One region of the Escherichia sp. MAL-1 genome, then DNA from elsewhere that is predicted to be linked to it. Evidence: predicted binding sites of a transcription regulator. Region 1 holds the regulator's gene; each other region holds the start of a gene.
The links. The regulator PurR, encoded in region 1, represses purine synthesis genes. The targets are predictions, from matches to a motif close to CANGCAAACGTTTGCNTG.
Positions count from the first base shown of each region.

Region 2: the regulator PurR is predicted to act here: its motif matches at 3,414-3,431, upstream of rbsD (D-ribose pyranase).
Region 3: the regulator PurR is predicted to act here: its motif matches at 3,404-3,421, upstream of purT (formate-dependent phosphoribosylglycinamide formyltransferase).
Region 4: the regulator PurR is predicted to act here: its motif matches at 3,221-3,238, upstream of purL (phosphoribosylformylglycinamidine synthase).

Region 1 covers NZ_CM129609.1:2,267,726-2,273,432, forward strand. Annotated here, with positions in the region: gene cfa (cyclopropane fatty acyl phospholipid synthase) at 1-453, opposite strand, end outside; gene punC (purine nucleoside transporter PunC) at 738-1,949, opposite strand; gene punR (DNA-binding transcriptional activator PunR) at 2,062-2,994, shown strand; gene purR (HTH-type transcriptional repressor PurR) at 2,991-4,016, opposite strand; gene cydH (cytochrome bd-I accessory subunit CydH) at 4,315-4,404, shown strand; gene ACU8XX_RS11095 (MFS transporter) at 4,570-5,707, shown strand, end outside.
Region 2 covers NZ_CM129609.1:4,885,135-4,890,841, forward strand. Annotated here, with positions in the region: gene rbsB (ribose ABC transporter substrate-binding protein RbsB) at 1-474, opposite strand, end outside; gene rbsC (ribose ABC transporter permease) at 499-1,464, opposite strand; gene rbsA (ribose ABC transporter ATP-binding protein RbsA) at 1,469-2,974, opposite strand; gene rbsD (D-ribose pyranase) at 2,982-3,401, opposite strand; gene kup (low affinity potassium transporter Kup) at 3,568-5,436, opposite strand; gene ravA (ATPase RavA) at 5,659-5,707, shown strand, end outside.
Region 3 covers NZ_CM129609.1:2,075,238-2,080,944, reverse strand. Annotated here, with positions in the region: gene ptrB (oligopeptidase B) at 1-1,416, opposite strand, end outside; gene ACU8XX_RS10090 (tellurite resistance TerB family protein) at 1,625-2,284, opposite strand; gene yebF (protein YebF) at 2,611-2,967, opposite strand; gene yebG (DNA damage-inducible protein YebG) at 3,034-3,324, opposite strand; gene purT (formate-dependent phosphoribosylglycinamide formyltransferase) at 3,458-4,636, shown strand; gene kdgA (bifunctional 4-hydroxy-2-oxoglutarate aldolase/2-dehydro-3-deoxy-phosphogluconate aldolase) at 4,692-5,333, opposite strand; gene edd (phosphogluconate dehydratase) at 5,370-5,707, opposite strand, start outside.
Region 4 covers NZ_CM129609.1:1,296,340-1,302,046, reverse strand. Annotated here, with positions in the region: gene purL (phosphoribosylformylglycinamidine synthase) at 1-3,145, opposite strand, end outside; gene mltF (membrane-bound lytic murein transglycosylase MltF) at 3,403-4,959, shown strand; gene tadA (tRNA adenosine(34) deaminase TadA) at 4,956-5,459, opposite strand; gene yfhb (phosphatidylglycerophosphatase C) at 5,517-5,707, opposite strand, start outside.

The DNA.
Region 1 (5,707 bases):
GGCAGATTCCAGATTATCGGCATCTTTCCAGTAAGCGCAGGAATATTGCATGAAGGGATCAAGCATGCGGCTGAACAAGTCATTACCCAAATCGTAATGCTCTTTGCCGACTATCCAGGCACGTTTTTTACTCTGCAGATTGAAGAGACGAGCGCCGGCAATACGCAGCGTGTCTTTGAAATGATGGGGGAGTTGGTTCTCGAGACCTGCGCGTAAGACTTTGCTAAAAAACATATCCAGTCGGTCACATTCCCACCAGCCATCCATATAACTTTCGCCTAACCCCAAAGAGCCTTCTTGCAGAACGCGTTTAAAAAAATCGGGGTTTTTCACACGAATATCCGCCGGGGCAGAACCGTTAATGGCTATACCGGCACGGCTAAGTAATTCGTTGGCGATACGGTACCAGTTGTCATCCGGTACGCTGACTTCTTCTATACACGATGAACTCATAGTTTCTCCATCACTGGTCGGTGATCAGAACCTTAAAACAGCGTAGACGCTTTTTGGGCTTTGTGAGAAATCTCGCAGAAAAAACCGCGAGTCTATAATCCGACGTAGAACAGAGGGAAAGGAGGAACCCTTGCCGAAATGACCATCCATAGTGAGTCGGGAACGATCCTGTCCCCGTAAAAACATAATATTTATCGTAGCTTTAACAACTCGAAATTAGTATAGGCCGCTAATTTCAATCATACAACAAAATTTTGTTAGCAGCCTAAGTATATCGATATAGATCAGTGTGATTCGCTATGAGCGACTTCGGCATTGCCATGATTCTGGCAGCCAACTTCTTCACAACGTTGCATCATGTAACCCAGCGCGACCAGCACTACTGTTGATAACATCACGCTGGTGGTGGTGAGCAATGGCGTGCTGATACTGATCAGCCAGGAAACTACCAGACTTGCGAGGAAGCACAGACCCAGTTGTAGAGTGTTCTGCAAAGCTGCGGCGCGACCAGTTGCGTGTGGGAAGGGACGCAGCGCCTGGGCGACAACAATAGGGTAGATCGCGCCATTGGCAATCGCCATCACACAGAATGGGATCAGGATTTCGACCAGCGACACATGGCTAATGAAGCCTGCAGCCCAGGTCGCAATGACGCTGACAGCAAACAGCACCAGCAACCACGGTAATAACTGCTTGCCTTGCCATTTCTGCAGTGCGGCGCGACAGCCATAACCACCAATCAGAAACGCGATAGTTTGCGGGACATAACTTAAACCAATAACTGCCGGGCTGTAGCCCATTTCACTAAGGATGAACGGTGAACCGGTCAGCCATGCAAAAAAACTGGCTGAACAGGCCGCATATATCAGCACGTTGCCGCGATAGGTTTTAGAACGTAGCAGGTCGGTAAAGGTCAGACCATCCTGACTATTGTTACGGGCCTTCGTCGTGGGTTTGAGCCAGAAAATAGGCAGAATCAGCACCACGGTAATGGCAAACAGGGTGGCGAAAATCGCCTGCCAGGAAAAATGGACCAGCAGCCAGCTTCCTAACAGGGGAGCAAGTGCCGGAGACAGACCCACCAGCGGCATGATGGTCGCAAAAATACGGTTGACTTTCTGTGAAGGATAATAATCCGTCACTAACGCTTGCCAGATAACCGCCGCGGCGCAGACCCCCACAGCCTGTACAAAACGCAATACCAGCAGCGTAGCGGCGTTTTCTACCCACAGCATCCCCAGACTACCTAACGCAAAAATTGTCAGGCCGATTAATAACACCGGTTTACGACCATAACGGTCGGAGAGTGGCCCCCACAGAAGCTGGGCTGCGGCAAAACCGGCAAGGAACAGACTAAGGCTGGCACTGACAGCAGACGCAGGCGTTTGCAGGTCGGCCTGTATGGCGGCGAAAGCAGGCAGATACATATCGGTTGCCAGAAAACCGAGTACGCTCAAACCCGCCAGCCAGACTAAAAATCTTTTCCCAGGTTGCATGTATATTCTCTAAATCTCTCAATTAAACACCGCCGCAAAGTGTAGGGAGTGAAATTAGTGTTGTGAAACGGTAATATTTGATGACTGGTTTCAAAAATTTTGTAGGCAGACTATGTGGTCAGAATATTCACTCGAAGTTGTTGATGCGGTAGCGCGTAATGGTAGTTTTAGCGCTGCGGCACAGGAGCTGCATCGCGTTCCTTCTGCGGTCAGCTATACCGTGCGTCAGCTGGAAGAGTGGCTGGCGGTGCCGCTCTTTGAACGACGGCACCGTGATGTGGAGCTGACCGCTGCTGGAGCGTGGTTTCTCAAAGAAGGGCGCTCTGTTGTCAAAAAAATGCAGATCACCCGCCAGCAATGTCAGCAGATAGCGAACGGCTGGCGCGGTCAGTTAGCTATCGCAGTGGATAATATTGTCAGGCCAGAACGTACACGGCAGATGATCGTTGATTTTTATCGCCATTTTGATGATGTCGAACTTCTTGTCTTTCAGGAAGTGTTCAACGGTGTCTGGGATGCGCTTTCCGACGGGCGCGTGGAACTGGCGATTGGCGCAACACGCGCGATTCCGGTAGGCGGTCGTTATGCCTTCCGGGATATGGGGATGCTAAGCTGGAGTTGCGTTGTTGCCAGCCACCACCCGCTGGCGTTGATGGATGGTCCATTCAGCGATGATACGTTGCGCAACTGGCCGTCGTTGGTGCGCGAAGACACCTCGCGAACGCTACCTAAGCGTATTACCTGGTTGCTGGATAACCAAAAAAGACTTGTCGTGCCTGACTGGGAATCATCGGCAACCTGTATCTCGGCAGGATTATGCATAGGGATGGTGCCAACACATTTCGCCAAACCGTGGCTTAATGAGGGGAAGTGGGTAGCATTAGAACTGGAAAACCCCTTTCCGGATTCGGCATGTTGTCTGACATGGCAGCAAAATGATATGTCGCCTGCGTTAACCTGGTTGCTTGAGTATCTCGGCGATAGTGAGACGCTGAATAAGGAGTGGCTGCGGGAGCCGGAAGAGACTCCCGCAACGGGTGATTAACGACGATAGTCGCGGAACGGGCCGTCAGCCACGGAGCGGCGTTCAATCAAGCGCGGATGCACTTCAATGGACTGCGGTTCTTCACGTTTGTTGACGATACGATCCAACAGCATGTTGAACGCTGTTTCACCCAGCGAGTCTTTTGGCTGATGGATCGTGGTCAGCGCCGGCGTAAAATAGCGGGCGTTGCGCACGTTATCATAACCGATCAGCGAAACATCCTGCGGGACGCGCAGGCCCATTTCATCAGCAGCACAAAGTGCGCCCATTGCCATGATATCGCCACCACAGAAGACGGCAGTAGGGCGATGCGGCTGCGACAGGATTTGCTGCATGGCGCGATAACCGGATTCAGGTTCAAAATCACCCTGCACAATCCAGCTTTCCGGCACCTTGATCATTGCTTCTTCCATCGCCTTCATAAAACCGGCAAGGCGGCCTGCGCCAGTGTTACGTTCCAGCGGGCCGGGGATAACGCCGATTTCGCGGTGACCGCGTTCAATCAGATAACGCCCGGCCATGTAGCCGCCTTCAAACGCGTTATCAATGACCGCATCGGTGAAGTCAGCTTTTGCTTCACCCCAGTCCATCACCACCATTGGGATATGGCGATACTCTTCCAGCATCGCCAGCAACGGCTCTGGGTACTCAGAACACATCACCAGCAGACCATCGACGCGTTTTTGCGCCATCATCGACAGATAAGCCCGCTGTTTCTCAAGATTGTTCCACGCATTACCCAGAATCAGGGTGTAACCTTTCTGGAAGCAATTTTTTTCAACCGCTTCAATGATCTCGGCAAAATAGGCCGCTTCGCTGCTGGTCGCCAGCAAACCGATAGACTTGGTGTGGTTAACCTTCAGGCTACGCGCCACCGCGCTAGGGGAGTAGTGTAATTCTTTAATCGCTGCCCACACGGCGTTGCGCGTTTCTTCAGCGACGAAACGTGTTTTGTTGATCACGTGTGACACAGTTGTAGTGGAAACGTTTGCTCGTTTCGCTACATCTTTTATTGTTGCCATTCCATTTCACTCCAGACCCTAACTTCAGCTCCTGCAAAATCGCAAGGTAAACGTTTGCCTTTACACACCTTACGCACAACAAAAGTGTTGCGGTACGCCGGAAAAACGACACGGAGCGTCAGGAAGGGGTCAATGGCCAGTACGCAAATAGTGTAAGCGTGGAATTTTGGCCGATCTTGACGAAAAGGGGAAGTGGTAAAAACACTTATCATTATAAATGACGGGAGATTTTTTCATCACAGTGTGTAAAAATGCGTAATATCACTTTTTGTGTGGTAATAAAAAAGGAGAAAACTTGATGAGCACCGACCTTAAATTTTCACTGGTAACAACGATTATCGTCCTCGGTTTGATCGTAGCCGTGGGTTTGACTGCCGCGCTGCACTGATTTCCTCTCGAGGGAGCGCGTTCTCCCTCGCATCTCCTTCCTGTTTGTTAGCAAAATGGCAAAAGTGTTTTCTCTTTTTGTTATTTTCATTTTTTTGTGATTGCTGTCATGCTTTCGCCACTTTAATGAATATCGCGTAATGACGCGAAGAGGTGGAGATAAGGCATGAAAATTAACTATCCGTTGCTGGCGCTGGCGATTGGCGCGTTTGGTATCGGGACAACGGAGTTCTCGCCAATGGGCTTGTTGCCCGTCATTGCGCGCGGTGTGGATGTCTCGATTCCCGCTGCCGGAATGTTAATCAGTGCCTATGCAGTTGGCGTAATGGTGGGCGCGCCGCTGATGACGCTTCTACTTTCTCATCGTGCCCGCCGCAGTGCGTTGATTTTCCTGATGGCAATTTTCACGCTAGGCAACGTTCTTTCCGCCATCGCGCCGGATTATATGACCCTGATGCTTTCACGCATTTTGACCAGCCTGAATCACGGAGCATTTTTTGGTTTGGGTTCAGTCGTGGCCGCAAGCGTGGTGCCAAAACATAAACAGGCCAGCGCAGTTGCCACTATGTTTATGGGGTTAACCCTGGCAAATATCGGTGGCGTGCCGGCGGCGACCTGGTTGGGTGAAACCATCGGCTGGCGGATGTCATTTCTGGCAACGGCGGGGCTGGGAGTGATTTCAATGGTAAGTCTGTTCTTCTCATTACCTAAAGGTGGTGCAGGGGCACGACCTGAAGTGAAAAAAGAGCTGGCGGTATTAATGCGTCCGCAGGTGCTGTCTGCATTGCTGACGACGGTACTGGGAGCTGGTGCAATGTTTACTCTCTACACCTATATCTCTCCGGTACTGCAAAGTATTACCCACGCAACACCGGTGTTCGTCACGGCAATGCTGGTGCTGATTGGTGTCGGATTCTCTATCGGTAACTATCTCGGCGGCAAACTGGCAGATCGTTCAGTTAACGGCACGTTGAAAGGCTTTTTGTTGCTGCTGATGGTGATTATGCTGGCAATCCCGTTCCTGGCCCGCAATGAGTTCGGCGCAGCTATTAGCATGGTGGTGTGGGGCGCAGCAACCTTTGCGGTCGTACCGCCGTTACAGATGCGCGTGATGCGTGTCGCCAGTGAAGCGCCGGGTCTGTCTTCATCAGTCAATATTGGTGCCTTTAATCTTGGAAATGCGCTGGGAGCAGCTGCTGGTGGTGCGGTAATTTCCGCTGGGCTGGGATACAGCTTTGTGCCGGTGATGGGAGCGATTGTCGCGGGACTGGCATTATTGCTGGTGTTTATGTCAGCCAGAAAAC
Region 2 (5,707 bases), 2.3 Mb from region 1:
AGCAATGCCTTGCAGCTCGATAACTTTGGCACCTTCGCCAGCTTTCTTCGCGATGTAATCACCGGCGATTTTGCCGCCCAGTACGTTATCAGATGCAATGTGGCTCACCACTTCACCTTTCGTTGCCTGGCGGTCAAGAGTGATAACCGGAATGTTCGCCTGGTTAGCCATCTTCACAGCATTACCCACTGCGTCGGAGTCGGTCGGGTTAATCAGCAGAATTTTGGTGCCGCGAACGGTTAAGTCCTGCACGTTCGCCAGCTCTTTCGCCGGGTTGTTCTGGGAGTCCAGCACCACCAGGTTATAGCCAAGTTTATCCGCCTCTTTCTGCGCGCCATCTTTCAGCGATACAAAGAACGGGTTGTTAAGCGTGGAGACCACCAGCGCGATGGTGTCTTTTGCCATCGCATTCGCACTGACGGTGGCGCTTAGCGCAACAGCGGAAACCAGGGTAGCCAGTTTTTTCATGTTCATATTCAAGATGTCCTGTAGTCGTTATTACTGCTTTTTGTTGTCTACCAGCACCGCCAGCAAAATCACCACCGCTTTGACGATCATCTGGTAATAGGAGGAAACACCTAACAAATTCAATCCATTATTAAGGAAGCCAAGAATTAATGCGCCGATCAACGTCCCAACAATGCGACCTTTTCCGCCCGCCAGACTCGTACCGCCCAGAACCACCGCAGCAATAGCATCCAGCTCATAGCCAGTCCCCGCCGTGGGTTGTGCAGAGGAGAGACGCGCCACTTCAATGATCCCGGCCAGCGATGCCAGCAGACCACAAAGAGAATAGACGATGATTTTGATTTTATTGACGTTGATACCAGAAAGACGCGTTGCCGCTTCGTTGCCGCCCAGCGCGTAGATGTAACGCCCCAGACGCGTGTGATGCAGCATGTACCAGGCCGCGAGGAAGACAATCCCCATGATCCAGACTGGCGTCGGTACGCCCAGCGGACGACCAATACCAAACCAGCCAAACAGATCGGCGTTCTCAGTAAAGCCGGTATTCACTGGGCTACCGTTGGTATAAACCATGGTCACGCCGCGCAGTAAAAGCATCATAACCAGCGTAGCGATAAAGGCCTGGACGCGACCTTTCGCTACAATCACCCCGGTTACCGCACCAATTGCGGCACCTAACGCGAGAGCGGCAGCGACAGCCACCAGCGCATTGACTTCAATGCCGACGATAGATGCAGCAACTGCGCCGGTCAGCGCCAACAGAGAACCTACCGATAAGTCGATGCCCGACGTCAGGATCACCAGCGTCATCCCGACCGCCATAATGGCGTTCACTGAGGTTTGCTGGAGAATATTGAATAAGTTATTGATGGTGAAAAAGTTCGGACTTAACGTCGAGACAATCGCGATCAGCACCAGCAGAGCGATAAGCGATTTCTGCTCCATCAGCCACGCTTTCGTGAAATAACGGCGACCAGAGACAGTCTGGGTTGTCATTTTTTTACTCCTGATTCACGCGATTAAGCTTGCCCACAGCGGCAGCCATTAACACTTCCTGGGTGGCCTGCTCACGAGTAAATTCCCCGCTGAGATGCCCTTCATGCATGACGATGATGCGATCGCTCATGCCTAATACTTCTGGCATCTCCGATGACACCAGAATGATGCTCAAGCCATCGGCTTTGAACTGGTTAATCAGTTGATAGATCTCTTTTTTCGCGCCGACATCTACGCCACGGGTAGGTTCATCAAGGATCAACACTTTGGGGCGTGTCATCAGACCGCGGGCAATCGCCACTTTTTGCTGATTGCCACCGGAAAGCAGACCAATTGCCTGTTCCATCGACGGAGTTTTCACATTAAACAGACGAATGAAATCACTCACAGCCTGCTGTTCATCGGCATGCTTCAAACTGCCGCCAGCGCGGCTGAAGTAGCGCAGCGCTGTCAGCGACATGTTCTCTTTTACTGACATGCCCAACACTAAACCGTCACGTTTACGGTCTTCGGAGATATACACAATGCCGTTTGCCAAGCCATCCTGCGGTGAACGGGTAACGACTTCATGCCCATCCAGGGTGACGTAACCGCTGGTGCGCGGTAGTGCGCCGTAGAGCACTTTCATCAGTTCGGTACGACCTGCGCCCATCAAACCAGAGACGCCAAGAATTTCGCCTTTGCGTAAAGTAAAAGAGACATCGTTAACGCCAGGTCCGCAGAGATTATCGACTTTCAGGCGGATATCTCCCGGCGCTTTGTCCAGGTGCGGATATTGATCTTCCAGCTTGCGACCCACCATCATCTCAATCAGCGAATCTTCGGTCAGTGATGCCACTTCGCGCTCAGCAATAAATTGCCCATCACGAAAAACGGTAACGTCATCGCAAATCTCGAAGATTTCTTTCATGCGGTGGGAGATATAGACAATACCGCGGCCTTGCGATTTCAGCTCGCGGATGACGCGGAACAGGGATTCGGTTTCGGTATCGGTCAGCGCATCGGTCGGTTCATCCATAATGATGACTTTCGACTCAAAGCTCAGCACTTTGGCGATTTCAACCATTTGCTGGTCACCGATGGAAAGATCGCCCACCAGCTTGTCGCTTTTAAAGCGCAGGTTAAGTTTAGCCAGCAATTTATCCGCTTCGGCATACATGGTTTTCCAGTCAATTTTGCCAAAGCGATTAACAAACTCACGACCGAGGAAAATGTTTTCGGCAATGGTCAACTGCGGGATCAGGTTCAGTTCCTGATGGATAATCCCAATCCCGGCTTCCTGGGAAGATTTTGGCCCGGTAAATGTCGTTTCTTTCCCCAGCCATAAAAGCGTACCGGCATCGCGAGTATAGATGCCAGTAAGCACTTTCATCATGGTGGATTTACCCGCGCCGTTTTCGCCCACCAGCGCCATCACGCGGCCCGGATAGACATTTAACGCTGCGCCCGAGAGGGCTTTTACGCCCGGGAAGGCTTTATCGATGCCTTTAAGCTGAAGTAATGCTTCCATGACGGCCTCAGAACGTCACGCCAGCACAGAGAATGATATTCGCATACGGAGAACATTCTCCGCTGCGAATTACCGCCTGACTTTCTGCGGTTTGTTGTTTGAATTGTTCATGCGTGGTGTAACGAATTTCAATGGTATTTCCCTGGTGTTTTTGCAGCTGCTCAAGGTGAGTGAGCAACGTTTCGTGGAGTTGCGGATTATGGTGTTTGATCTCTTCCGCGATAATGGCCGCCTCGACCTGCATTTCATTTGTGACGACGCCCAGCACCTGCATAAAAGAAGGTACACCCTGGGTTAATGCCATATCGATACGCGTTGTACTTTTGGGGATGGGTAAACCAGCATCACACACCACCAGCGTATCGGTATGTCCCAGACGGGAGATCACCGATGAAATATCAGAATTAAGAACGGTGCCTTTTTTCATTTTTTTCTCCATCAGCGAAACGTTTCGCTGACCCACAGTTTAATCCTGACTGAGTTGGGAAAACCATCGTGACGTTACGGAAATGTGATCAACCTCGAAACGTTTTACATGGTGATTAACCATGAAAACAAAAACGCCCCCTTATGAAGAAAGGAGGCGTCTGGCGTTAGATTTCGACCTGAGTACCCAGTTCGATAACCCTGTTTGGCGGGATTTCAAATTGATCTGGTGCACGCAGCGCATTACGTTGCAGCAGCAAGTACAGCTTGCCGCGCAGACGCAAATACCACGGGCGTTTGCCGAGGATCAACGACTCATGCGACATAAAGAAGGAGGTTTCCATCATCCGGCAACTTAATCCTTCCAGACCGCAGCGGTGGAAAACTTCTTCTACGTTTGGCGTTTCTCGCCAACCATAACTTGCCACCACGCGCCAGAAAGTGGGCGACAGTTGTTCAATCTGTACCCGACGGACGTTATGGACATATGGAGCGTCTTCGGTGCGCAGAGTTAACAGAATCACCCGCTCATGCAATACCTTGTTATGTTTAAGGTTATGCATCAGCGCAAAGGGAATGACGTTGATTGCACGCGACATATACACCGCGGTCCCGGGCACGCGAACAGGCGGTGATTTCTCCAGCGAAGCAATCATCGCTTCCAGAGAGTTACCATGTTCATGCATCCGCCGCAGCAAGCGGAAACGCTCGCTCTTCCAGGTGGTCATCACGATAAACATCACAGTACCGAGGCTCAATGGCAACCAGCCGCCGGAGAGCAGTTTATCGAGGTTAGCGGTGAACAATGGAATATCGACACAAAGGAAAGCAATCAGGATCAGCGCAACAAAATACTTATTCCAGTGCCAGTTCTGACGTGCCACGGTAGTCGAGAGAATAGACGTCAGCACCATGGTTCCGGTCACCGCAATCCCGTACGCCGCCGCCAGGTTGCTGGAGTGCTCAAAGCTGACAATCACAATCACGACCGCGACATAGAGCATCCAGTTCACAAACGGAATATAGATTTGCCCTGACTCCATTTCGGAGGTGTGAATAATGCGCATCGGCGACAAATATCCCAGACGTACCGCCTGACGCGTCAATGAAAAGACGCCAGAGATAACCGCCTGCGAGGCGATTACCGTCGCCAGTGCGGCGATGATCAGCAGCGGGATCAGCGCCCAGTCCGGTGCCAAAAGGAAGAACGGGTTCTTAATCGCTTCCGGGTTCTTTAACAACAGCGCTCCCTGGCCGAAGTAATTAAGAGTTAAGGAAGGTAATACGACAGTGAACCACGCCAGACGAATAGGGAACTTACCAAAGTGTCCCATATCAGCATACAGCGCCTCGACCCCCGTAATCGACAGCACCACTGCCCCTAATGCAATAAAAGAAACCGTTTTGTATTCAAGGAAGAAATGCACGGCCCACATCGGATTCAGCGCATGCAGCACTTCCGGGTTAGCAATAATGCTACGTAACCCCAGTCCTGCCAGAATCAAAAACCAGGTCAGCATGATCGGCGCAAACAGCTTACCGACCATAGCCGTGCCATGCTTTTGAATCATAAATAATAAAGTGAGAACGATAATTGAGAGGGGAACTATCCAGGTATCCAGCTGCGGGGCGACGATTTCCAGACCTTCAATGGCTGACATCACCGAAATAGCGGGTGTTATGACGACTTCACCATAGAAAAAGCTGCCGCCGATTAGCCCCATAATCACCAGCATTGATGTGGTTCGCGCCGACGTATTACGCCCGGCAAGCGACATCAACGTCAGGATCCCCCCCTCACCGGCGTTATCTGCCCGCATCACGAAGGTGAGATATTTAATGGAAACCACAAAGATTAGCAGCCAGAAGATCAGCGATAAAAAGCCAAACACGGCATCGCGTTCAACGCCAAAACCAAACTGGCCGGACAAACATTCACGAAGTGTATATAACGGGCTGGTACCAATATCGCCGTAGACAACTCCAATCGCCGCGAGGGTAATCGCGGGCAATGATTGCTTATTATCAGTGCTCATAGACTAGTCTTTCGTTGAAATATGAAATGTGTGCTTAGTCCCTTGGCCCACAAAAAAGCGCACAGTATGCACGATTAACGGCAAAATCGTACTCCTAAATGCGGCCACATTAACCTGGCTCAAAGAAAAATACCCCCCCTTTGAGACTATTTTAGCCACCAGCAAGAAACGTCTATACTCGCAATTTACGCAGAACTTTTGACGAAAGGACGCCACTTCATTATGGCTCACCCTCATTTATTAGCGGAAAGAATTTCCCGCCTGAGCAGTT
Region 3 (5,707 bases), 190 kb from region 1:
ATCTAATAAACTCAAGCGGCTAAAACTGAAATCGGCATCAATACTTGCGCCGTAAGAACCATAGCCATACACCAGCAACGGGTTGTGTCCTTTGCGAAAATGTTTGCGATGGTAGACCAACGAAACCGGAACTTCGACGCCATCACGGGCGACTATCCACAGGTGTTCACTGCGGTAATTCGCCGCATCAAAACCGGGCACTTCTGTTTGTTTTAATACACGACGCTCACCGGTATCCATATCCAGTTCAAACAAAGTGTCTGGTGTGGTCATGGAAGAATAACCATAACGCAATCGCGCGGTTTCAGGTTCTGGATTGTAGGCAATCCAGGTCACATAGGCTGGATCATCAAAGGCAATACCAATGACTTCCCGGGTCTTGCGGTTAATTTGGCGCAAACTGGTTAACCCGCGCTGACGCTCTTCAACCACCAGCCAGTCGGTAAACAGCGTGAACCCTTCCAGCATGATGTTTTCGCGTGGCGGAATTAACTCTTCCCACTGTTGCTCATCACGCATACGGGTACGGTATAAGCCAAAGTTTTTGCCGTGGCGGTTGGAACGCAGATAAAAACGATGCTGGTAGTGATCAAGGCTGTATTCGTGATCTTTGCGGCGCGGCAGAAAAACAAACGGCTCGGCATCGGCCATTTCCGCGTCCAGCAGGCGAACTTCACTGGTGGTGGCGCTGGCCAAATGAATGACTACATAGTGCTTCGAGGTCGTTTTATGCAGGCTGACGTAATAGGTATCGTCTTTTTCTTCGTAGATCAGTTTATCTTGCGATGCTGGAGTACCGATGGCGTGACGCCAGACCTGATAAGGCAGCAGCGTCACCGGATGCTTGCGAACATAGTAGAAAGTCCAGGAGTCATTTGCCCAGACAAAGCTGGGTTCAACGTTATCCAGCAGTTCCGGGTACCAGTTACCAGTTTCCAGATTACGAAAACGAATGCCGTACTGGCGTCGGGAAAGAAAATCTTCTGCCAGCGCCATAATGGTGTTATCGGGCGTAATCGCCATTCCGCCCATCGAATAAAACTCACTATGAGCTGCGCGCTTATTGGCATCGAGCAATGTTTCCCACTCATCCCACTCTTCACTGAATGCCGATTGACGCTGGTAGATAGCATATTCACAGCCTGGTTCATAAATATGCCGATAGCGGTAGCCATTTTTGATGTAGGGCGCAGAAACTTCTCGTTGCGGAATGCGGTCGATGATTTCCTTTAAGATGCGATCCTGCAAGGCTTGTTGTGAGGCCATCACCCGATGACCGTAACTATTTTCTTGTTGCAGGTAGTCCAGAACTTCCGGCTGAGAACGCGTATCGTCCCGCAGCCAGTAGTAATTATCGATTCGCGTATCGCCATGAAGCGTCATGGCGTGGGGAATGCGGGCGGCTTTTGGTAGCATGTTATTGTTCTTTCTGGTTGAAACATCTTATAAGGGTGGCAAAACTCACCGGGGATGCAAGCGAAACAGGGTCGTCATTGCTTAGATGATGACAGGTAATGGCGCGGATATCGAATGTTATGCAGACAGAGAAAATCAGCCTGTTCAAATGGCTGTGCGGTTCTGGATAGCCCGAAATAGTCAACTTCAGGCTATCCAGAGAGCGGAATTATTCCGCCAAAGTGCGTTTTTGCTGTTCGAGATCGCGTTCAATGCCGTCACGAACATCCTGGGGGATTTTCAGCGCGTCACCCAGTGCATTCAGGTAACTGCGTTCCATAAAATGGTCAATATCAATAGCCGCGCAACTCAGGAAATAGATTTCCAGCGCCTCTTCTTCATTGCGGACCCCGGTAGCCAGGCGTTGTGGATCCAGCGGTTGTTCGATTGCCTGCTCAATGAGTACACGTCCCTGCTCTTCCACGCCGGCTTCACGCAATTGCTGGTCGATTGCCGCACGTTCTTTGGCATCAATATGACCATCACTTTTAGCGGCAAAGACCAGCGCAAGGATCAAACGTTCTGTACGCTCATCCAGCGGCGTACTTTGCGCGCCAAACTGCGGTTCGTCCTGATGCGCCGCGCGAATTTTATCTTTGTATTTATTCCACAGCACCGTACCCGCTACCGCTCCGCCGCCAACCAGTAACGCGTTGGTGCCATATTTCGTAAGAAGTTTACGTGCTGATTTATTTGCGACCAGCAGCCCAGCCAGTCCGCCTAATGCGCCTGGCACTAACAGTTTGCCCAATCCCTGATCCGCAGACGAGGAGGTAGAAGAACTGCTTTGCCCAAGCAGGGATTGCAGTTGATTTAACCAGTTAGCCATATTTGCTCCTCAATAACCATTTTTAGTGCCTGTAGCATAGCGGATGAGGATGTCAGAAAATGTATATCGAGACAAAAGATGCGCAAATAAGCGGGGCGGTAGGCCGTTATTCAAAGAAATTCGCGCCAGGTAAGGTATTTACTGTATATCAGGTGATAAGGGTATTTTAGGTGAAAGTAGTTTGTCGTTTTGAGTGGCATTGTTTGATGCTGATTGCCCGATGCGACGCTGTTGCGTCTTCTCAGGCCTACGATTGTGGTGCGTTCTGGGGCGGACAAGGCACTCGCGCCGCATCCGCCAACGGTCAATCGAATTATCAGAAGCCATTAACGCCGCTGATATTCCGCCATTCCCGCTTTGCAGTCCACGCTGACCTGGTAATGAATATCGGCACTTTTACCACGCACGGTTAGCGGTACTGACCATTTATCATCTTTACCCTGAATGTCCTGCAAACTGACCCAAGCCACGGGATCGGCCTGACCGACAATTTTTTGATCATCTGCCCAGCGCGCCACGCGATTTTGTTGATAATCACGTTTTACGCTCGCGGCAATTCCGGCAGCATCCAGACCTTCACACTTTGGGAAAGTGACCGACTTGCTGGTTTCATTATTGGCAGCGAAAACTGATGCGCAGGCAGAAACCAACAACAGCCCTAAAAACGCCCCTCTTTTTTTCATGTTTTTCTCCATAGCACAATGATTCAGGAGAAAGCATGGTACAAATTGTCAGGAGCGCAAGTTGCTTCAGGCCGCGTGTGAGGCATCTTCCTCTTCGGATTCAGCACCGACGACCTGTGGGGACGGTAATTTGCCGGTTTTCAGAATGGTGCTCAGCACATCTTTTTGTTCTGCCAGCCATAGCGAAAGGGCTTCACGTTGCTCGTCTTCCATTTGCACTGGAGAATTTGTCAGCCAGGTGTCAAGCAGATCCGCCGTATCAAGCATTTTATCATAAGCATCGGCTTCCTTTTTGCTGGTAAACGACATTTTCTCTTCGCCCTCACGAATGACTACGTATTTAACTTCAACCGCCATTTGCAGCCTCTCATAATAACTGTGATTTTATACAGTATATTTCTTTTCGGTTGAGAAATCAACATCAGCAATAAAGACACGCGCAAACGTTTTCGTTTATACTGCGCGCGGAATTAATCAGGGGATATTCGTTATGACGTTATTAGGCACTGCGCTGCGTCCGGCAGCAACTCGCGTGATGTTATTAGGCTCCGGTGAACTGGGTAAAGAAGTGGCAATCGAGTGTCAGCGTCTCGGCGTAGAGGTGATTGCCGTCGATCGCTATGCCGACGCACCAGCCATGCATGTCGCGCATCGCTCCCATATCATTAATATGCTTGATGGTGATGCATTACGCCGTGTGGTTGAACTGGAAAAACCACATTATATCGTGCCGGAGATCGAAGCTATTGCCACCGATATGCTGATCCAACTTGAAGAGGAAGGACTGAATGTTGTCCCCTGCGCTCGCGCAACGAAATTAACGATGAATCGCGAGGGTATCCGTCGCCTGGCGGCAGAAGAGCTGCAGCTGCCCACTTCCACTTATCGTTTTGCCGATAGCGAAAGCCTTTTCCGCGAGGCGGTTGCTGACATTGGCTATCCCTGCATTGTAAAACCGGTGATGAGCTCTTCCGGCAAGGGGCAGACGTTTATTCGTTCTGCAGAGCAACTTGCTCAGGCATGGAAGTACGCTCAGCAAGGCGGTCGCGCCGGAGCGGGCCGCGTAATTGTTGAAGGCGTCGTTAAGTTTGACTTCGAAATTACCTTGCTAACCGTCAGCGCGGTGGATGGCGTCCATTTCTGTGCACCGGTAGGTCATCGCCAGGAAGATGGCGACTACCGTGAATCCTGGCAACCACAGCAAATGAGCCCGCTTGCCCTTGAACGTGCGCAGGAGATTGCCCGTAAAGTGGTGCTGGCACTGGGCGGTTATGGTCTGTTTGGTGTCGAGCTGTTTGTCTGTGGTGATGAGGTGATTTTCAGTGAGGTCTCCCCTCGTCCACATGATACCGGGATGGTGACGTTAATTTCTCAAGATCTCTCAGAGTTTGCCCTGCATGTACGTGCCTTCCTCGGACTTCCGGTTGGCGGGATCCGTCAGTATGGTCCTGCAGCTTCTGCCGTTATTCTGCCACAACTGACCAGTCAGAATGTCACGTTTGATAATGTGCAGAATGCCGTAGGCGCAGATTTGCAGATTCGTTTATTTGGTAAGCCGGAAATTGATGGCAACCGTCGTCTGGGTGTTGCGCTGGCGACCGCTGAGAGTGTTGTTGACGCCATTGAGCGCGCGAAGCACGCCGCCGGACAGGTAAAAGTACAGGGTTAAACCCGGCAAAAAAACGCTACAAAAATGCCCGATCCTCGATCGGGCATTTTGACTTTTACAGCTTAGCGCCTTCTACAGCTTCACGCGCCAGCTTAGTAATGCGGTCGTAATCGCCCGCTTCCAGCGCATCTGCCGGAACCAGCCAGGAACCACCGATGCACAGCACGCTTTTCAGCGCCAGGTAGTCACGGTAGTTAGCCGGAGAAATACCACCCGTCGGGCAGAAACGGACCTGGGAGAACGGACCCGCGATCGCCTGCAGGGCTTTCACGCCGCCGTTAGCTTCAGCCGGGAAGAATTTGAACTCTTTCAAACCGTAGTCCATACCCAGCATCAGTTCGGAAACAGTGCTGATCCCCGGAATCAGAGGAATAGTCCCTTCGGTAGCAGCTTTCAGCAGCGGCTCGGTCAGACCCGGGCTAATTGCGAACTGTGCACCCGCTTCAGTGACTTCTGCCAGCTGCTGTGGATTCAGCACCGTACCGGCACCCACAATCGCTTCAGGCACTTCTTTGGCGATAGCACGGATAGCATCAACTGCACACTCGGTACGCAGAGTCACTTCCAGAACGCGCACCCCACCAGCAACCAACGCTTTTGCCATCGGCACTGCGTGTTCCAGTTTTTTTACCACGATAACCGGTACAACCGGGCCGGTGGTCAGGATTGATTCTGCACTTGTTTTCCAGTTTTTCATCAGAGTTTTCTCTCGCCTGATTACAAATTTGTCGTCTTAAAAAGTGATACAGGTTGCGCCCTGTTCGGCACCGGACAGTTTTTCACGCAAGGCGCTGAATAATTCACGTCCTGTCCCCACGCGTGACGCGCTCAGGTCAGGAATGTGCGGTTCGCGAGCAGCCAGTTCCGCTTCGTCTACCAGCAGCGTCAGTTCGCCTGTCTGTCCATTCACACGAATGATGTCCCCGTCGCGCACTTTTGCCAGCAGCCCGCCATCGTAGGCTTCTGGTGTTACGTGGATAGCTGACGGCACTTTACCTGAAGCGCCGGAGAGTCGTCCATCGGTAACTAACGCAATTTTGAAACACCGGTCCAATAATACACCAAGTGGCG
Region 4 (5,707 bases), 970 kb from region 1:
CCTGCTCACGCAGTACGGCAACTTTCGGACGTGCGCCAGTGGCAATATACGGTGCTGCCACATCTTCGTTGATATCGAACGACAGTTTTACATTCAGGCCCGGATCGGCGTCGTTAGATTTCGCCTGATGCTCCTGATCGGCACACTCCGGGTTGTCACGTAGGCGCTGCATCTGCCAGGTAGTTTCTGCCCACCAGACACGCAACGTGGTGCGGCTTTCGCTGAATACAGTCTGCCCGTTGGCGGTAATCACAAAACGGTCACCGGAAACCGCCTGCCCTACATAATGGACACAATCAGCAAGCCCATGCTGTGCCAGTACGGACTCGACCGCTTCACGGTCAGCGGCACGAACCTGAATCACCGCACCCAGTTCTTCGTTAAACAACGCCGCCAGGCGATCGTCACCCAGAGTGGCGATATCCGCGTCAATGCCACAATGACCAGCAAAGGCCATTTCCGCCAGCGTTACCAGCAGGCCGCCATCAGAGCGGTCGTGATACGCCAGCAGCTTACGCTGTGCAACCAGCGCCTGAATCGCGTCATAGAAGCCTTTCAGTTGCGCGACATCGCGTACATCTGCCGGTTTGTCGCCAAGCTGACGATAAACCTGCGCCAGCGCCGTTGCGCCCAGCGCGTTATTGCCTTTGCCCAAATCAATCAGCAGCAGTGCGTTATCTTCGGTAGAAAGCTGCGGCGTGATGGTGTGACGTACATCTTCCACGCGGGCAAATGCAGAAATCACCAGCGACAGCGGCGACGTCATTTCGCGCTCTTCGTTACCTTCCTGCCAGCGGGTTTTCATCGACATGGAGTCTTTACCCACCGGGATCGTCAGGCCCAGCGCCGGACAAAGCTCTTCGCCCACGGCTTTAACGGCTTCATACAGGCCCGCATCTTCACCAGGGTGGCCTGCCGCCGCCATCCAGTTGGCGGAAAGTTTGATGCGTTTGATATCGCCAATTTGTGTTGCGGCGATGTTGGTTAACGCTTCACCGACCGCCAGACGGGCAGAGGCGGCGAAATCCAGCAGCGCAACCGGCGCACGCTCGCCAATCGCCATCGCTTCACCGTAGTAGCTGTCGAGGCTGGCGGTAGTGACCGCGCAGTTAGCGACCGGCACCTGCCACGGCCCCACCATCTGATCGCGCGCTACCATGCCGGTTACGCTGCGGTCGCCAATGGTCACCAGGAAGGTTTTTTCCGCCACAGTCGGCAGATGCAGCACACGTTTCACCGCGTCTGCAATGGTGATCCCTTCACGGGCCAGCGCGTCGCCTTTCGCTTTCAACGTTTGTACATCGCGGGTCATCTTCGGCGTTTTACCAAGCAGGACGTCCAGCGGCAGATCGATCGGCTGATTATCAAAATGACGATCGTGCAGAGAAAGATGCAGTTCTTCGGTCGCTTCACCAATCACAGCGTAGGGTGCGCGCTCACGCTTACACAGCTCGTCAAACAGCGGTAATTGATCAGCAGCAACCGCCAGCACGTAGCGTTCCTGGGATTCGTTACACCAGATTTCCAGCGGGCTCATGCCCGGTTCGTCGCTCAGGATATCGCGCAGTTCGAATTTACCGCCGCGCCCGCCGTCGCTCACCAGTTCCGGCATGGCGTTAGAAAGACCGCCCGCACCGACGTCGTGGATAAACAGAATTGGGTTAGCATCACCAAGCTGCCAGCAACGGTCGATTACTTCCTGGCAACGACGCTCCATCTCCGGGTTGTCGCGCTGTACGGAAGCAAAGTCGAGGTCGGCATCAGACTGACCTGACGCCATGGAAGACGCCGCTCCGCCGCCAAGACCGATGTTCATTGCCGGGCCGCCGAGAACGACCAGCTTCGCACCGACGTTGATCTCGCCTTTTTGTACGTGATCGGCGCGAATGTTGCCGATCCCGCCCGCCAGCATGATCGGTTTGTGATAACCGCGCAGCTCTTCGCCGTTGTGGCTGTTCACTTTTTCTTCATAAGTACGGAAGTAGCCATTCAGTGCCGGACGACCAAATTCGTTGTTAAACGCCGCGCCGCCCAGCGGGCCTTCGGTCATGATGTCCAGCGCGGTGACAATGCGCTCAGGCTTACCGAAATCTTCTTCCCACGGCTGTTCGAAGCCAGGAATTCGCAAGTTGGAAACGGAGAAACCAACCAAACCCGCTTTCGGCTTCGCGCCGCGCCCGGTGGCACCTTCATCGCGGATTTCACCGCCGGAACCGGTCGCCGCGCCCGGCCACGGAGAAATCGCCGTCGGGTGGTTGTGAGTTTCGACTTTCATCAGAATATGCGCCGGTTCCTGATGGAAATCGTAGCGGCCCGTTTCGTGGTCAGCAAAGTAGCGGCCCACTTCAGAACCTTCCATTACGGCGGCGTTATCTTTATAAGCAGAGAGAACGTGATCCGGCGTGGTTTCGAAGGTGTTTTTGATCATCTTGAACAGCGATTTCGGCTGTTGTTCACCGTCGATAATCCAGTCGGCGTTAAAAATTTTGTGGCGGCAGTGCTCAGAGTTCGCCTGAGCGAACATATACAGCTCGATGTCGTTCGGGTTACGACCAAGCTTTGTGAAAGCATCCTGCAGATAGTCAATTTCATCTTCCGCCAGAGCCAGGCCAAGACGCAGGTTAGCGTCGATCAGCGCCTGACGGCCCTGCCCCAGCAAATCAACGCTTGTGACCGGAGTCGGTTGATGGTGGGCAAACAACTGCTCTGCATCATCTAAATCAAAAAAGACCGTTTCCATCATGCGGTCGTGCAGTTCAGCGGTAACCTGCTGCCATTGTTCATTGGTCAGCGTACCGGCTTCTATATAGTAAGCAACGCCGCGCTCAAGGCGGTTTACCTGTTGTAGCCCGCAGTTATGGGCAATATCGGTCGCTTTCGAAGACCAGGGAGAGATGGTGCCAGGACGCGGGGTCACCAGCAGGAGTTTGCCTTGCGGGGCGTGGCTGGCGAGTGCCGGACCATATTTCAGCAGGCGTTCAAGTTGTGCGTGCTCATCATCGTTTAACGGCGCATTGAGGTCAGCAAAATGGACATACTCGGCGTAAATATTGTGAACCGGGAGCCTGGCAGCCTGAAAACGTGCCAGCAGTTTGTTGATTCGGAATGCCGACAGTGCAGGCGAACCACGCAGAATTTCCATCATAAGTCTCTCGTCTTCTAAGCTTTCGGTGTACCCAAGGGGGGGAAACGGGCGTCATTATAAAGAATCTGATGCGCTGACGAAACCGTTTGCGTGGAAATAAAATCACCATCGTGAATTAGCAACGCGTGCCGCCAATGGCTGTAATAAGTTGCCATCTGGCGCAGGTTTACGCAAAATGCCGCTCATTTATGAGTAAACCTTTCACTATTATTACGTTTTTTCAAGCTGGGACGCGCACGACACAGAGAATTAACTAATTGAAAAAATTAAAGATTAATTATCTGTTCATCGGCATTCTGGCACTGCTGCTCGCGGTCGCTCTCTGGCCATCCATTCCCTGGTTTGGTAAAGCCGACAACCGTATCGCCGCCATTCAAGCGCGGGGAGAGTTGCGTGTGAGCACCATTCATACTCCCCTGACTTATAACGAAATCAACGGGAAACCTTTTGGCCTGGATTACGAACTGGCGAAACAGTTTGCCGATTACCTCGGCGTAAAACTGAAAGTGACCGTGCGGCAGAATATCAGCCAGCTGTTTGACGACCTCGATAATGGTAACGCCGACCTGCTGGCGGCAGGACTGGTCTATAACAGTGAGCGGGTAAAAAATTATCAGCCTGGCCCTACCTATTATTCCGTGTCACAACAACTGGTTTATAAAGTGGGTCAGTATCGCCCACGTACGCTGGGCAACCTGACGGCGGAGCAACTCACCGTTGCACCGGGTCATGTGGTGGTTAACGATCTCCAGACCCTGAAAGAAACAAAATTCCCGGAATTAAGCTGGAAGGTAGACGACAAAAAAGGCTCTGCGGAATTAATAGAAGATGTCATCGAAGGAAAACTCGATTACACCATTGCTGATTCTGTCGCCATCAGCCTGTTTCAGCGCGTTCACCCGGAGCTCGCCGTAGCGCTCGATATCACCGATGAACAACCGGTGACTTGGTTTAGCCCGTTAGATGGCGATAATACCCTTTCCGCCGCCCTGCTCGACTTCTTCAACGAAATGAATGAAGACGGTACGCTGGCACGCATTGAAGAGAAATACCTGGGGCATGGCGATGATTTTGATTACGTCGATACGCGCACATTTTTACGCGCCGTCGATGCGGTACTGCCGCAGTTAAAGCCCCTGTTTGAGAAATACGCCGAAGAAATTGACTGGCGTTTGCTGGCCGCTATTGCTTATCAGGAATCGCACTGGGATGCACAGGCCACTTCACCGACGGGTGTGCGCGGCATGATGATGTTAACCAAAAATACCGCGCAAAGCCTCGGCATTACGGATCGTACCGATGCCGAACAGAGCATTAGCGGTGGCGTGCGTTATTTGCAGGATATGATGAGTAAAGTGCCGGAAAGTGTGCCGGAGAACGAGCGGATCTGGTTTGCCCTCGCTGCGTACAATATGGGCTATGCGCATATGCTGGATGCCCGCGCCCTGACGGCAAAAACCAAAGGGAATCCTGACAGTTGGGCTGACGTAAAACAGCGTCTGCCTTTACTTAGCCAGAAACCCTATTACAGCAAGCTGACTTACGGCTACGCTCGTGGACATGAAGCCTACGCTTATGTCGAAAATATTCGTAAGTATCAGATTAGCCTGGTGGGTTATCTGCAAGAGAAAGAGAAGCAGGCTACAGAAGCGGCGATGCAACTGGCGCAGGATTATCCGGCGGTATCGCCTACGGAGTTGGGCAAAGAGAAATTTCCTTTTCTCTCGTTTCTTTCCCAGTCGTCATCAAACTATTTGACCCATTCTCCCTCTCTGCTGTTTTCCAGGAAAGGGAGTGAAGAGAAACAAAATTAATCCGTCGAGGATTGCGCTTTTTTCTGCGCTTTAATTTCCTGGCGGCGCATGCGAAAGAAGTCACTGAGCAACGCCGCGCACTCATCCGCCAGTATTCCTTCCGTAATTTCCACTCGGTGATTCATACCCGGATGATGCAGCACATCCATTAAAGATCCCGCAGCGCCAGTTTTCGCGTCACGCGCACCAAAGACCACGCGACCAATGCGACTGTGGATCATCGCTCCGGCACACATTACACATGGTTCAAGCGTGACATACAATGTGGCGTCGATCAGACGATAATTTTGCATCACCAGACCACCCTGCCGCAGGGCCATGATTTCTGCATGTGCGGTGGGATCATGGCGACCAATCGGGCGGTTCCAGCCTTCGCCGATTACCCGATTGTTATGCACTAATACCGCGCCGACCGGCACTTCCCGCTCATCCCAGGCACGTTTCGCCAGCGTCAGCGCGTGACGCATCCAGTATTCGTGGCTAAATTCGACTTCAGACAAAAAGAAAACTCCGGTTATAAAAGCGCGGCGCATTATACACGGACGCTATGCTTTACTCTATTCCAGTTGCTGGAGTTCACCGCGCGGGGTTACTCGCCAACGATGCTGACAGAAATAAAGCAGCGGATTGTCCTGATTACTGTCGCTATAGCCACTGTACAGCCGCAGCGGAGTGCCGATTTTGCGCTCCAGTTGTGCGACCTTTTCATGTCCCAGACAACGCATCGTCAATACCCAACCACCATAGC